One region of the Methylophilus flavus genome, then DNA from elsewhere that is predicted to be linked to it. Evidence: predicted binding sites of a transcription regulator. Region 1 holds the regulator's gene; each other region holds the start of a gene.
What was found. The regulator FliA, encoded in region 1, starts transcription of late flagellar genes. The targets are predictions, from matches to a motif close to CTAAAGTTNNCNNAAANNNTGCCGATANNA.
Positions count from the first base shown of each region.

Region 2: a site for FliA is predicted at 2,383-2,412, ahead of flgM (flagellar biosynthesis anti-sigma factor FlgM). Genes of this name have one in related genera too.
Region 3: a site for FliA is predicted at 2,211-2,240, ahead of flgK (flagellar hook-associated protein FlgK). Genes of this name have one in related genera too.

Region 1 covers NZ_JBHTLN010000001.1:408,947-413,389, reverse strand. The annotation lists gene flhF (flagellar biosynthesis protein FlhF) at 1-929, shown strand, start outside; gene ACFQ2T_RS01950 (MinD/ParA family ATP-binding protein) at 922-1,731, shown strand; gene ACFQ2T_RS01945 (RNA polymerase sigma factor FliA) at 1,748-2,488, shown strand; gene ACFQ2T_RS01940 (flagellar motor protein) at 2,488-3,240, shown strand; gene ACFQ2T_RS01935 (flagellar motor protein MotB) at 3,240-4,124, shown strand; gene ACFQ2T_RS01930 (sensor domain-containing protein) at 4,142-4,443, opposite strand, start outside.
Region 2 covers NZ_JBHTLN010000001.1:706,939-711,381, forward strand. The annotation lists gene ACFQ2T_RS03305 (ATP-binding cassette domain-containing protein) at 1-1,420, shown strand, start outside; gene ACFQ2T_RS03310 (flagella synthesis protein FlgN) at 1,517-1,999, opposite strand; gene flgM (flagellar biosynthesis anti-sigma factor FlgM) at 2,004-2,321, opposite strand; gene flgA (flagellar basal body P-ring formation chaperone FlgA) at 2,489-3,256, opposite strand; gene flgB (flagellar basal body rod protein FlgB) at 3,486-3,917, shown strand; gene flgC (flagellar basal body rod protein FlgC) at 3,935-4,339, shown strand; gene ACFQ2T_RS03335 (flagellar hook assembly protein FlgD) at 4,361-4,443, shown strand, end outside.
Region 3 covers NZ_JBHTLN010000001.1:715,752-720,194, reverse strand. The annotation lists gene flgL (flagellar hook-associated protein FlgL) at 1-443, opposite strand, end outside; gene flgK (flagellar hook-associated protein FlgK) at 465-2,144, opposite strand; gene flgJ (flagellar assembly peptidoglycan hydrolase FlgJ) at 2,388-3,452, opposite strand; gene ACFQ2T_RS03360 (flagellar basal body P-ring protein FlgI) at 3,464-4,443, opposite strand, start outside.

The DNA.
Region 1 (4,443 bases):
TGCGTCATATGCGCAGCAACTTTGAAACGCAGATGAGTGCCATGACCTGGCAGCATCATTTGCAGCACAGCCCGGCCAAGTCAAAAGTATTGAGCACCCTGCTTTCTGCCAGCTTCAGCGCTGCGCTGTCACGCCAGATCGCGGAAAAAATGCCACAACATATTGATGTGAACAAGGCACCGATGTGGGCGAAAGAAGTGATCAGCCGCAACCTGCATACTCTGGATGATGAAGATGCATTGCTGGATAAAGGCGGTGTATACGCCCTGGTTGGCCCTACTGGTGTCGGTAAAACAACGACCACAGCCAAACTGGCTGCCCGTTATGTAATGAAACACGGCACCCAGAACCTGGGCCTGATCACCACTGACAGCTACCGTATCGGCGGCTACGAACAATTACGTATCTACGGCAAGATCCTTGGCGTGATGGTGCATGCGGTAAAAGATGAAGAAGATTTGAAGATTGCCCTGAATGAGTTAAAAGGCAAGCACATGATCCTGATTGATACCGTCGGTGTCAGCCAGCGTGACCAGGCCGTGACTGAACAGCTATCCATGCTGAGCAGGGCTGAAACCCCTATCCAGAAACTGTTATGCCTGAACGCGACTTCAACCGGTGAAACATTGACCGATGTGATGCGCAGCTATAAAAAGCATGATATTGCCGGTTGTATCGTGACCAAACTGGATGAAGCGGCTGCGATTGGCAATGTGCTGGATGTGCTGATCCGTGAGCGTATGCGTCTGTACTACACCACCGGCGGTCAACGCGTGCCGGAAGATATTGAAGTAGCCAATAAACACGCCCTGGTGGAAAGAGTGTTAACCCCGCATCAATCCAGCCTGCCTTATCAATACCTGGATGAAGAGTTGCCACTGGTGATTTCGAGCATGATGCAGGCGCAGGGAGATCAGCAGCATGTTTAATTACCGTGACCAGGCCGATGGCTTGCGCCGTATCATGGCCAGGTCATCCGCACGCATGATCAGCGTCATGTCAGCAAATGGCCAGCCTGCTGACAACTGGCTTAGCCAGTTGGCCGCCAGCATGGTCAGCCCCGGCAAGCAGGTGCTATTGATACAGGCCAAGCAGCGCCCCATGACCAAATACACCTTGCAAGCTGTGGCGTTACGCAAAAATATACTCAGCCGCGCTGTGGTCAAACATCCGCAAGGCTACGACCTTGCCAGCCTGACCGAAACTGACGCATTAACCTCGCCTTTATCCGGCGATTTAAAAACCGAGCTCGACGCTATAGTGAACCAACTTGCGTATGACTACGATACCGTAATGATAGAAGCTTTATTAGACCCGAGTGACCAGACATTAGTCCTGCCCGTGATGGCCCAGCATACCCTGGTGATCCAGATGGAACGCCATGATGAGGCCATTAAATCAGCCTATACCACCATCAAGCGCATTTGCCAGCAACATGGCCAGATGCCTTTAAGTGTCGTGGTCACGGATGCCAGTCATGAACAAGGCCAGCAATACTTCATGCGGCTGAACCAGGTCTGCCAGCAGTTCCTGGGAGTCACCCTGAGTTTTCTGGGTGCGATTCCTGATGGAAAATCAATGCAAAAAGCCCAGGCTAAACCTAATGCCGGTTTAAAAAACCGTCTTGCAGTCGAGCCAACGCCGGCAATGCAGTCAGCCATGGCGTTTAAAGCCATTGCCAAAAGCCTGGATCAACAACGTTTAACCACGTCGTCACTGGCTGCTGCCTAGAGTAAAGAGGGAAAACATGTATACCGCTAAAGGCAAAACCAACAATACTGACCAGATGCTGAAGCAGCATAGCGGCCTGGTCAAAAGAATGGCCTACCAGCTTAAATCCAAATTGCCCTCCTGCGTGGAAGTCGACGATCTGGTGCAGGCCGGGATGATAGGCCTGATGGATGCGATTCAACGTTACGAAGATACGCACGGAGCCCAGTTTGAAACCTACGCGTCACAACGTGTACGTGGCGCCATGCTGGACGAGTTACGTGGTGCCGACTGGCTGCCACGCGGTATACGCAAAAACATGCGTGATATCGAAGTGGCCGTACAGCAACTGGAACAGAAATTAGGCCGCCCGCCGACTGAATCCGAAATCGCCAAGCACATGAACTTCAGCCTTGAAGACTACTATGATGTATTGAGTGACTGTCAGGGTCACCAGCTGATCTATTACGAAGATTTTCATGACGATGATGGCGGTGGCGAACACTTTCTTGACCGTTTTGTCGATGATGACAGTAGTAATGACCCGGTAAAATCCTTGCTGGAAAGTGATTTCCGCGAAGCATTGATCGCTTCGATAGATAATCTGCCGGAACGGGAAAAAATGCTGATGGGCCTTTACTACGAACAGGAACTGAACCTGAAAGAGATAGGCGCCATCATGAATGTCTCGGAATCCCGCGTATGCCAGCTGCACAGCCAGGCCGTCGCCCGCTTGCGTGCGTCCATGCGTGACAAGTCCTGGACCGGAGTATCCTAATGGATTGGGGCAGCGTTGCAGGATTGATCATTGCGATCGCTGGCCTGGTGCTGGGGCAAACCCTGGAAGGTGGGCACCTGAAGTCACTCATGCAGCCAGCCGCTTTTATGGTGGTAATGCTGGGGACTATCGGCGCCGTGTTGCTGCAAAGTGAACTCAAGTTATTTCTCAAAGGTCTGCGCATGCTGCGCTGGGTGTTTGTGCATCCTGAAGATGATCGTCACAAACTGGCCCAGCGTATTAACCAATGGAGCCAGCAAGCACGCAAGGAAAGCGTGTTATCGCTGGAAAGCCATATCAAGCGAGAGAAAGACCCCTTTGTGCGTAAAGGATTACAGTTATTGGTCGATGGCACCCCTGCTGACCGCATCCGCGAAGTGTGCGCCATCGATATGTATTATTTTGAAGTGCAGGAACGTGATGCGGCCAAAATCTGGTCTGCTGCCGGTGGTTATGCGCCTACAGTGGGTATTATTGGCGCGGTGCTGGGCCTGATCCATGTCATGGAAAACCTGTCGGATCCTGCCAAAATCGGTAGCGGCATTGCGGTGGCTTTCGTGGCCACCATTTATGGGGTTGCGCTGGCTAACCTGGTGTTTCTGCCGATTGCCAATAAATTGAAGGGGCATATACAGCATGAGATTTCACGCCGTGAAATGTTGCTGAATGCCTGGGTCTCCATCGCCAGGGGCGATAACCCGAAACTGGTCAGTGAACGCCTGGAAGCCTATCTGCGCCTCAGGGAGTCGTAATGTACCGGCGCAGGATTCACGATGACGACGATGACGGCCACGACAGGTGGCTGATTTCCTATGCGGATTTCATCACCCTGCTGTTCGCTTTTTTTGTGGTGATGTATGCCACATCGACCATTAACCTGAATAAATACCAGACGCTATCCAATTCGGTAGTCACTGCGTTTCAGGGTAAGCCTGGTCAACCACAATCCCTGAATACCGAAACTCCGTCTGCGCTGCAAAACCTGAGTGCAATCAAGAAACCATTGCCGCTGAGTTATTTGTACCAGGAGAAAAAGCAGCGTGACTTGGAAAAAATGCGTGCCATAGGTCAACAATTGGCGAACGTGCTTTCAGTATGGATAGAACAGAAAGCCATCACCGTGCAACAAGGCGAGTTTGGCGTGGATATTGCCATCCAGAATAAATTACTGTTCAAGGCTGATCAATCCACCATGTCAGACGAAGGCCCTTACGTCATTAAACTGGTGAGCGAAGTGTTGAAAAACGAATATCGCACCATACAGGTTGAAGGCCACATTGACCGCCATGCTTTTGCTGATGATGCTAACCCCGAGGCTAAACGCTGGGAAATAACTGCCACTCAGGCGGCGCGTGTGGCGGGTATCCTAGGTACTCGCGGTGTGATCAGCAAGCGACTTTCTGCCATCGGCCTGGCTGATACCAAACCGGCATCCAGCAGTGAAAACAACCTGGCGCAAACCATCAATAACCGTATAATCATCCGCATTCTCACGGCTGAAAGTAATGCACAGCAGGCCGCCAATAATACCATTACTACCCAGCTGGAGATTTTGCCAAAAGCGGTTGAGTCACTGGAAGAACCTGTCACTAGCCCCGCTGCAGGAGTTCCTGCTGACGTGTCCACCAATCGATAACCGTTGGGTTCAGAGCGTTAGCGTAAAGTTTGTTCCAGGCAAGCTTCAAACTGCGCAATCGGCATAGGCTTGCCAAACAGATAACCCTGATAGCGGCGGCAGCCATTGTTCAACAGCAATTCCATTTGATCCTGCGTCTCCACCCCTTCTGCAATCACGCTCAGGTACATGCTTTGTGCCATGGCAATAATCGTCCGCACAATGGTGCGGTCGTGGCTATCGGTGACAATATCATTGACAAATGAACGGTCTATCTTGAGCTGGTATAAAGGTAATTTTTTCAGGTATTGCAGTGAAGAATAACCGGTACCAAAGTCAT
Region 2 (4,443 bases), 300 kb from region 1:
TTCCGGGGGCTGGCGCAAACGCGTGGCTCTTGGGCGTGCCCTGGTTGCAGAGCCAGAAGTATTGCTACTTGATGAACCGACCAACCACCTGGACCTAGAAGCCATCGAATGGCTGGAAGACTTGTTACTGGGATTTAATGGCAGTGTGTTGTTTATCACCCATGACCGCCGTTTCCTGGACAAGCTGGCCACCCGCATTACCGAGCTTGACCGTGGCAACCTGACAGATTTTGTGGGCAACTTTTCTCAATATCAAGTAAAAAAGGAAGAGCTGCTCGCAGTCGAAGAAACCCATGCGGCCAAGTTCGATAAATTCCTGGCACAGGAAGAAGTCTGGATACGCCAGGGCATTAAAGCACGCCGCACACGTAATGAGGGGCGCGTGAGAAGACTGGAAGCGCTACGACTGGACCGTGCAGCCAGACGTGAGCGCCAGGGCGACGTCAAGCTCAACCTGGATGCTGGCGAACGTAGTGGAAAACTGGTGGCAGAACTTGATCAGGTCTACAAATCGTATGGCGACAAAACCCTGATCAAAGGCTTCAGCACCCGTATTTTACGTGGCGATAAAATTGGTTTACTGGGCCCGAACGGCATTGGCAAATCCACGCTATTGAAACTTATTCTGGGTGACATTGAAGCAGATAGTGGCGATATCCAGCGCGGCACAAAAGTGAATGTCGCCTATTTTGACCAGATGCGCGAGCAACTGGATGAAGAAGCCACCCTGGCAGATACCATCAGCCCGGGCTCGGACTTTGTGGAAATCGGTAACGAGCGCAAGCATGTCATCAGCTACCTGGAAGATTTCCTGTTCCCGCCACAACGCTCTCGTTCTCCGGTGAAATCACTTTCCGGTGGTGAACGCAACCGTTTACTGTTGGCGCGTCTGTTTGCCCGTCCTGCCAATGTACTGGTGCTGGATGAGCCAACCAATGACCTGGATATTGATACGCTGGAGTTACTTGAGAATTTGTTACAGGATTACACAGGCACCCTCTTCCTCGTCAGTCATGACCGGGCATTCCTGGAAAACACCGTCACGCAGGTGATTGCGTTTGAAGGGCAAGGGAAACTGACCGAATTCGGCGGTGGCTATGATGACTGGTTAAGATTCAGCCAGGACAGGAACAAAACCGCTCCTGCGCCAAAAGTAACTGCTGCGCCAGCAGCTCAGTCACCTACGGCGCCCGCACGAAAAACCTTAAGTTTCAAGGAGCAACGTGAGCTGGAAGCTTTGCCGCAAGAGATTGAAGTGTTAGAGAAGGAGCAAGCAGCGATTCAAACGCAATTTGCGCAGGGGGATATTTATAAACAGGCGCCGGAACAGGCTAAAACCTTGCAAGACAGATTAAGCGAGATTGAAGCGTTGATCCTGCAGAAACTGGAACGCTGGGAAACACTGGAAAAACTGCAGTAAGCCAGCAACATTTCTGACCCAGCGGATCCAACCCTGCCGCAACACATTAAAAAAGCCGAATCATTTGATTCGGCTTTTTGACAAAAACTGAATTAGTTACACAGAGAAACTGGCCCGTGTGCTACTGCCGCCGCGTGACTGGCCATTCTTGCCATACAGTTGCGTACTATTAGTCGCATTACCCTGTAATACAGCCAGTTTTTCCTGGTTACGCAGGAAATGCTTGTTGATCAGCACGCCATTCAGGCGGTTAAGTTCTTTGGCTTGCGCCAGCTGCTTCTGGAATTTTACCCAGGCATCATCCAGCACTGAGCTGGAACGCAATTCCAGCCATTTGGACATGCCGTTTTCATTCGCCTCGAACCCTGCCGCTGCCAGCGCTGTGTAGCGTGTGTTGGCGGCTTCACCCAAGGCTTGCAACAATCCTACCCGTCTATCTACCATCTGCTCGATCATATCGAGGTCAGCAGAAATTAACGCCGTTTGCTCGTTCTGCAAATCGTCAATCAACTCGGCCACCAGCGTGGCATCGGCTTCAAAACTAATAGCCGGAACTGAAGTGCGATCTGCAGTACTCATAACGTCATCCTTTATTCGGTTGTATCAAATCTTTTACGGTTTGCAGCAAACCATCCGCCACTTTGGCAGTGTCTACCGAGAAATCACCACGTGCAATCGCTGCTTTAATCTCTTCCACTTTATTAGTGTCAAAGACTTCACCGTTAGCAAGGCCGGCTTCCAGTGTTTGCAGTTGTACTGAAGCTGCAGACAAGGTCACATTATCTGACGTTGCGTTGCCAGAAGAACCAGTCGCTTTTTCACTGCTTTTGCTGTTGGTGCTTTTATCCAGTACCGGTTTATCAACGGTACCAAGTTTTTTAATGGAGTCTGAAATATTCATGCCGTACCTCTGTCTCTGTTTGTCTGGATGTAAGGGCCACTAAACCCTCAATTGTTAACAGTACTAACGACATAGTTTAAGCGAACTTTAGTGCTTAATATACTTTTTATCTCAAGTTTATGATCAATAAGCATTTTCGACTCTAAAACCCTGAATACTGTTGCTGGCTAAAAACGCACATCCACTTTGCCGGAAGCTTGCGCCACGCCTTTGATCACCTGGCCGCTGCTGACTTTCACATCCACCACCTGGCCGACATTTGCGGTTTGCATGGCGGTGCCATCTGCCGAGATGACAAATCCTTCACCACGGCTGTTTAGTTGCACCATCTGGCCCTGCATGATCACTGGCATTGCTTTGAGCAATTCAGGTCTCAATACGGTGCCCAATGGCATATTCAATGACGCTTTCTTGCCTTCCAGCATAGACAGGTCAGTAATGATGCCTGAAGGTAGTTTGGTTAGATCGCCGGTCTGCATCACGATATCAGATACCTGTACTGGTGAACCCTGACTGACAGGTAACCCGGTCACCGCGTACTCACCCCAAACCTGCACATCTGCCTGTACATAGATCGTCCATGGCTTGGTCGCTGATTGCAAGCAGCGTACACCAATATGGGTTTTCCCCCACAGACGTGCGCCCTGCACGTTGAATCCTTCCATCAGGTCACAGTCCGCGATACGGATACGGTTATCCAATGGCTGGATTTCAATATTCACTTTACCTGGATAACCTTGCGTCTGACCTTGCACATACTGCATGACAGTCTGGTAAACACGTGTATGCATATCGCTTGCAGCTGGTGTTACCGCACGTTGATTAGTGGCCACAGCAGCGGCCGGCATACGATCAGCGGCCTGCACATGGCAGGCTAAAAGCCCGATCAATCCAGTGATCACTGCAGCAAAAATGGTAAGCAGACGAGGTTTCATGGAGTCTCATTCTACGCATGACAGGATCAACTCATTGATGAAATAAAGGGTATTTCACCCTCTTAATCCCGAAATCATTATTGCCATCGCCGCGTACACTAAGCACAGCTAGTAAAAGTCATGTGTGCGTGAAAGCAGACCCGCTTATCAGGGTTAACGACGGCAGATGGCAAAACTTTAAAAGTACCTTGAGATTTCTTTCGGGGAATGCCCGGGAAAGGAAAAGACGATGATCAACAAACTGGATGCCGCGCTGAGTTTTCACCAGACGGCGCTGCGCGTGCGCAATCAGCGTCAGGAATTGCTTGCTTCGAATATCGCCAATGCCGATACACCGCAATACAAGGCACGCGACATAGACTTTAAATCCACCATGCAGGCAGCATTACAGCAAAGCACAGGTGGAAAACCTGCGCAACAGCCTGCCGGCCTGTTACAGCAAACCAATGGTGGCCATATGAATGCTGCAGCTGGCAATGGCAACCTGGCGTCAGGCGATGTGCTGTTCCGCTCGGTGCTGCAAGGCTCTGTCGATGGCAACACGGTAGATATGGACGTCGAGCGTAATGCCTATGTAGATAACGGTATCCGTTATGAAGCCAGCCTTACCATGATGTCCGGCCAGATCAAGAAGATGTTGTCAGCGATCACCGGACAGTAAGTTAAAGGAGCAAGCATATGTCTTTATTCAATGTATTCAAGATTTCCGGCTCCGCCATGAGTGCGCAGTCGCTGCGCCTCAACACCGTCGCCAGCAACCTGGCTAACGCTGATAGCGTGGTCAGCTCGGACGGCAAGCCTTACCAGGCCAAACAGGTGGTGTTTAAAGCGGTGCAGGATGCTGCGACCAATTCCAGCACGGTACAGGTAGACCGTGTGATTGAAGATACCAAGCCCGGCAAAATGGTCTATGACCCCAAAAACCCGATGGCTAACAGCGATGGCTACCTCACCATGCCTAACGTGAATGTCACCGAAGAAATGGTCAATATGATTTCAGCATCCCGTGCCTACCAGAACAACGTGGAAACCATGAATGCGGCTAAATCCATGCTGCTCAAAACACTCAATATCGGTCAATAACCTTATATAAGGATTTTTAACATGACAACCGTCAATACAAACCAGGTATCGCAGGACATCCTTGATGCGGTCAACAAGAAAAGCAGTTCTAAAGGCAGCACTGT
Region 3 (4,443 bases), 310 kb from region 1:
AGCACGAACGGTACGGTGTCGGTCTTGTAACCGGAATACATATAATTACCCTGTGCATCCTTGGTATTTGACAGGCCAATCAGGCTATCCAGTCGGCCTTGCAGTTCACTGGCAATGTTGGCGCGTTGCTCGTTGCTGTAAGCGCCATTACCTGCTGCCACCAAAGACGATTGCGCGTCCAGAATGACATTGGTGATACTGGTCATATTGGTTTCATAGGTTTCCAGCGCTGTTTTAGCCACATTGCGGGTGGCGGCATAAGTATTATTCAGGTTCTGCGAGTTTGTCAGTTCGAGAATACGCGCTGAGGCGACCGGGTCATCTGCCGGGCTACGCACTTTCTTGCCAGAAGAAATCTGCTCGTTGAGTTTGCTCAGGTCATTCTGCAAATCCATCAGGCGATTGGTGCCGCTCTGGTAAATGGTATTGGTGCTGATTCTCATGATTCACTATCCTTCAGAATATTACTGGCCAAGCTGCAACAGAACATCAAATAACTGGCTGGCGATTTGCATCATTTTGCCAGCAGCCTGGTAGGCTTGCTGGTAACGCAACAAGTTGGCGGCTTCTTCATCAATATTGACGCCGGATTCAGACTGCATCGCGCTGGTGGCACCTTCCAGTGCCGAAGCATCGGCCTTGCTGGTGACCATCATCTCGTTGGTTTTGGTGCCGACGGCGCTCACCATCAAGGCAAATGCCTGGGCATAGGAGCGGTTGGCATTACTGCCCAGCAAGCGTACGCTGGCAGCGTCCTGTAGTTGTGCCAGGCGCAAACCGTTGGTATTGTCACCGGCACCTTTAAAAGCGATCACGTTGCCATTCGCATCCACACGTTCTGCCAGTGCCAGTTTTTCAACATCATCAAAGGCGAGTGTGATTTTGCTTGCCGCACCCTGGGTTGGGCGGATCATGTACTCGTCACCTTCTACCGGTGTTGAGGTATTCACATTAAATTCAATGCCATCGACGGTGACCGGTAAGGTAGCTGCGCTGGTAACGGTTTTATCGCTGTTGCGGATAATATTGTACTGACCACCGGTATATTTCAGCGTGTAGTCGCTACTGGTTATTTGTTGCGATTGTCCCGGCACAAACGTAGCACTGGCCATCTTTGATTTGTCTACGTTATTTGCGCTGCTGATGGTCTGTGGCTGCGGAATGTTAAACATGGCCACACCGGCAGTGCCGTTCAGGTCGTAACCCTTTTGCTGCATGTCATTGAACTGGCTCGCCAGCGTGATCGCCAGCTGGCCAATCTGGTTTTGTACCGTATCCAGTGTTTCATTCCTGAAGGTCAGAATGCCGCCCAATGTACCGCCAGCCAAAGTAGCGCTATCGATAATTTTCGGGGTGCTTTTATCGCCGTATGCGATTTCGAGGCGACCAGGGTCAGTGTAGCTGGATTGCGCATATAGCGGATAGGTGTCATCACCCACCACCAACGGCATGCCATTGCCTATGAATACATCATAGTTACCATTGCTTTGCTTGACGACTGTCGTTTTGACCTGCTCACTCAGCTTGGACATCAACAGATCGCGTTGATCCATCAGGTCATTAGGTGGATTGCCGGTGGTACTCATCGCCTTGTCTATCACCAGGTTCAATTGCGAAATCTGGGTGGCATAGCTGTTGATGGTATTCACACTGGCCGACACTTGTGTGTTCAGGCTCTGGCGGATATCATCCAGGCGGCTGTTGACTGCTGAAAAGCGATTCAGCAGGGAATTCGCCGAGGAGAGTACCGTTTGTCTGGTGGCGACATCTGTAGGGTTAGCCGCTGCAGCGCTGACCGCACTGAAAAACTTGGTCATCACCGGGCTTAAGCCTGCGTTAGAGTCGGAAAGCAAGCCGTTGATTTCATTAATACTGTTGTAATAAGCAGTGCTGGCGCTGCTGGTAGAGGTGGTATTCAGTAATTGTTTGGCCAGTGTGTCGTTGTATACGCGGTTGATGCCGGTAATATCCGTGCCCTGGCCGACAAAACCATAGCCAAAGTTCTGCGCTTGTGACGCCGCCTGTACGATCACCTGCCGGGTATAGCCGGGAGTGGATGCGTTAGCAATGTTGTGGCCGGTAGTGGCAATCCCGATCTGGGCTGCGTTTAAAGCACTTTTGCCGATATTTAATATGTTGGACATACTTGAGCCCTCATGTGTCTTGGTCCTGCAGAACGGTTGACACGAATGTAAAGTTACAATTAGTTAGCCTAACGGCAGTTTTTTAAAATTCTTTAGGAAACACAGAATAAATGTCTGCGCGAGCGAATTGCTGCGTTGCCCGGTACTCTGAACCTCGCCGTATACTCATACTGTCTCGGCTCCTGCGTTCCGTGCGTCTTGCACTTCATCTCGCTCGATCAATTATTCCGCATTTCCTTCATACTAACTTTGCAGATGCTTGATGACCTGCGTCAGTTTTTTGCCATATTGCGGGTCAGTCGCGTAGCCTGCGCGTTGCAGTGCATGGGCATAAGCACTGGCATCGTGGGTGTTACTCATGGCTTTTTCATAGCGTGGATTTTGTGAAATCAATTTGGCATAATCTTTGAAGGCATCGCTGTAACTGTCATAGGCACGGAATTTTTCTACGCGGGTTTCCTTTACGCCATTCACGTATTCGGTAGTGACACTGTTCGCTACTTTGCCTTTCCAGCTGGCATCGGCTTTGATGCCGAACAGGTTGTGGCTATTCACACCATTGGTGGTCTTGATTTCATGTTTACCCCAACCGCTTTCCAGTGCCGCCTGGCCGATCATGAATTTGGCCGGAATACCTGAATCGCTGCTGGCAGCTTGCGCGTGCGGCAACATGCGCTGGATAAACTGTTGTGTCTTACTGGCGACTTCGCTCATGGCTGTCGCTAAAGGCGCAGCTTGTGGCAAAGTGAAGTTCTTCACGTTTTCCTGTGCTTCTTCCATCAATGGCGGCAGCTCAGGAATACCGCGTGCCCAGGCAGTATCGTTATCTGCTTTCGTAGTGTCAGGAGTGGTCGCGTCCCATTGCTGATAGGCTTCACGTATCTTCTGTGCGGCCTGCATTAATACGGTTTTGCCTGAAGAAGGGTTACTCGATGACAAACCATTCACCAGGTTGTTTTTAGTGTCATGCAATTGGGTTTTTGTTTTATCAGTTTCTTCAGCGGGTTTGGGGCTGAACTTGCTCAATTGCCTGACCAGTACTTCGGTCAGGCCCATGCCTTTCTGGCTGAGTTGTGTCGTGAGCTGCTGGTCCAGCATGCCCATGAACATCTTGCTTTGTTCGTTATCGGTGATGCCATCCTGCGGCACGGTGTCGCGCATGCTTTTCAGCATCATGTTCATCAGCACGCCTTCAAACTGGCGGGCGACCGCACGTATGGCTTCCGGCGAATCGCTTTTGGCGTTCTTGAGGCCGTTTAGCGCGCTGCCATCGATGGCCAGACTGTTAGGATCGACACGTGGTTGCATGGCAATCTCGCTTAGATGACCTCTAGCTCTGCGTTCAGCGCACCTGCGGCTTTCATCGCCTGCAGAATGGCCAGCAAGTCTTGCGGCGTGGTGCCAATCGAGTTCAGTGCTTTCACAACATCTGCCAGGTTGGCACCATTGTTCAACTTGAGTACTTTGCCAGGTTCCTTGTTGATATTGATCTCGGAAATGGCGGTCGATACTGTCTGGCCATTCGAGAATGGGCCAGGCTGGCTGATCACTGGTGAAGTATTGACGACCACAGACAGGTTACCGTGGGAAACTGCGCAGCTATCCAGCGTCACGGCCTTGTTCATGACTACGGAACCGGTACGTGCATTCATGATGATCTTGGCCGGTGTTGCCGCCAGTGCCACATTGATGGTTTCCAGGTTAGCCAGGAAAGACACACGGCTCATGGTTTCCGGTGGGCGCACCTGGATCACGCGGCCGCTTTCAGCCTGCGCAGTCATCGGTCCAAATTTCTTGTTGATGGCTTCCACCACGTTGTTGGCAGTGGAGAAATCACTTTCTTTCAGTTCGAGTTTAACCAGGTCCTGGTTCAGCAGGGTGTTAGGCAGGGCACGTTCAACCGTTGCACCATCTGAAATACGGCCTACGCTCAGGTGATTGATCTGTGCCGAGCTGCCATTGGCCGCAGCACCGACGCCGCCAACCACCAGGTTGCCCTGGCCCATGGCATAAATCTGACCATCAGCCCCTTTAAGCGGTGTCATCAGCAAGGTACCGCCACGCAAGCTCTTGGCATTACCCATGGAGGAAACCGTCACATCCAGTGTCTGGCCGGGTTGGGCGAAAGCGGGCAGGGAGCTGGTCACCATGACGGCAGCCACGTTTTTCAGTTGCAGGTTGGTACCAGGCGGCAAAGTGATGCCCATCTGGTTCATCATGCTGATGATACTTTGTACGGTAAACGGTGTTTGCGTGGTCATGTCACCGGTGCCATCGAGGCCTACCACCAGACCGTAAC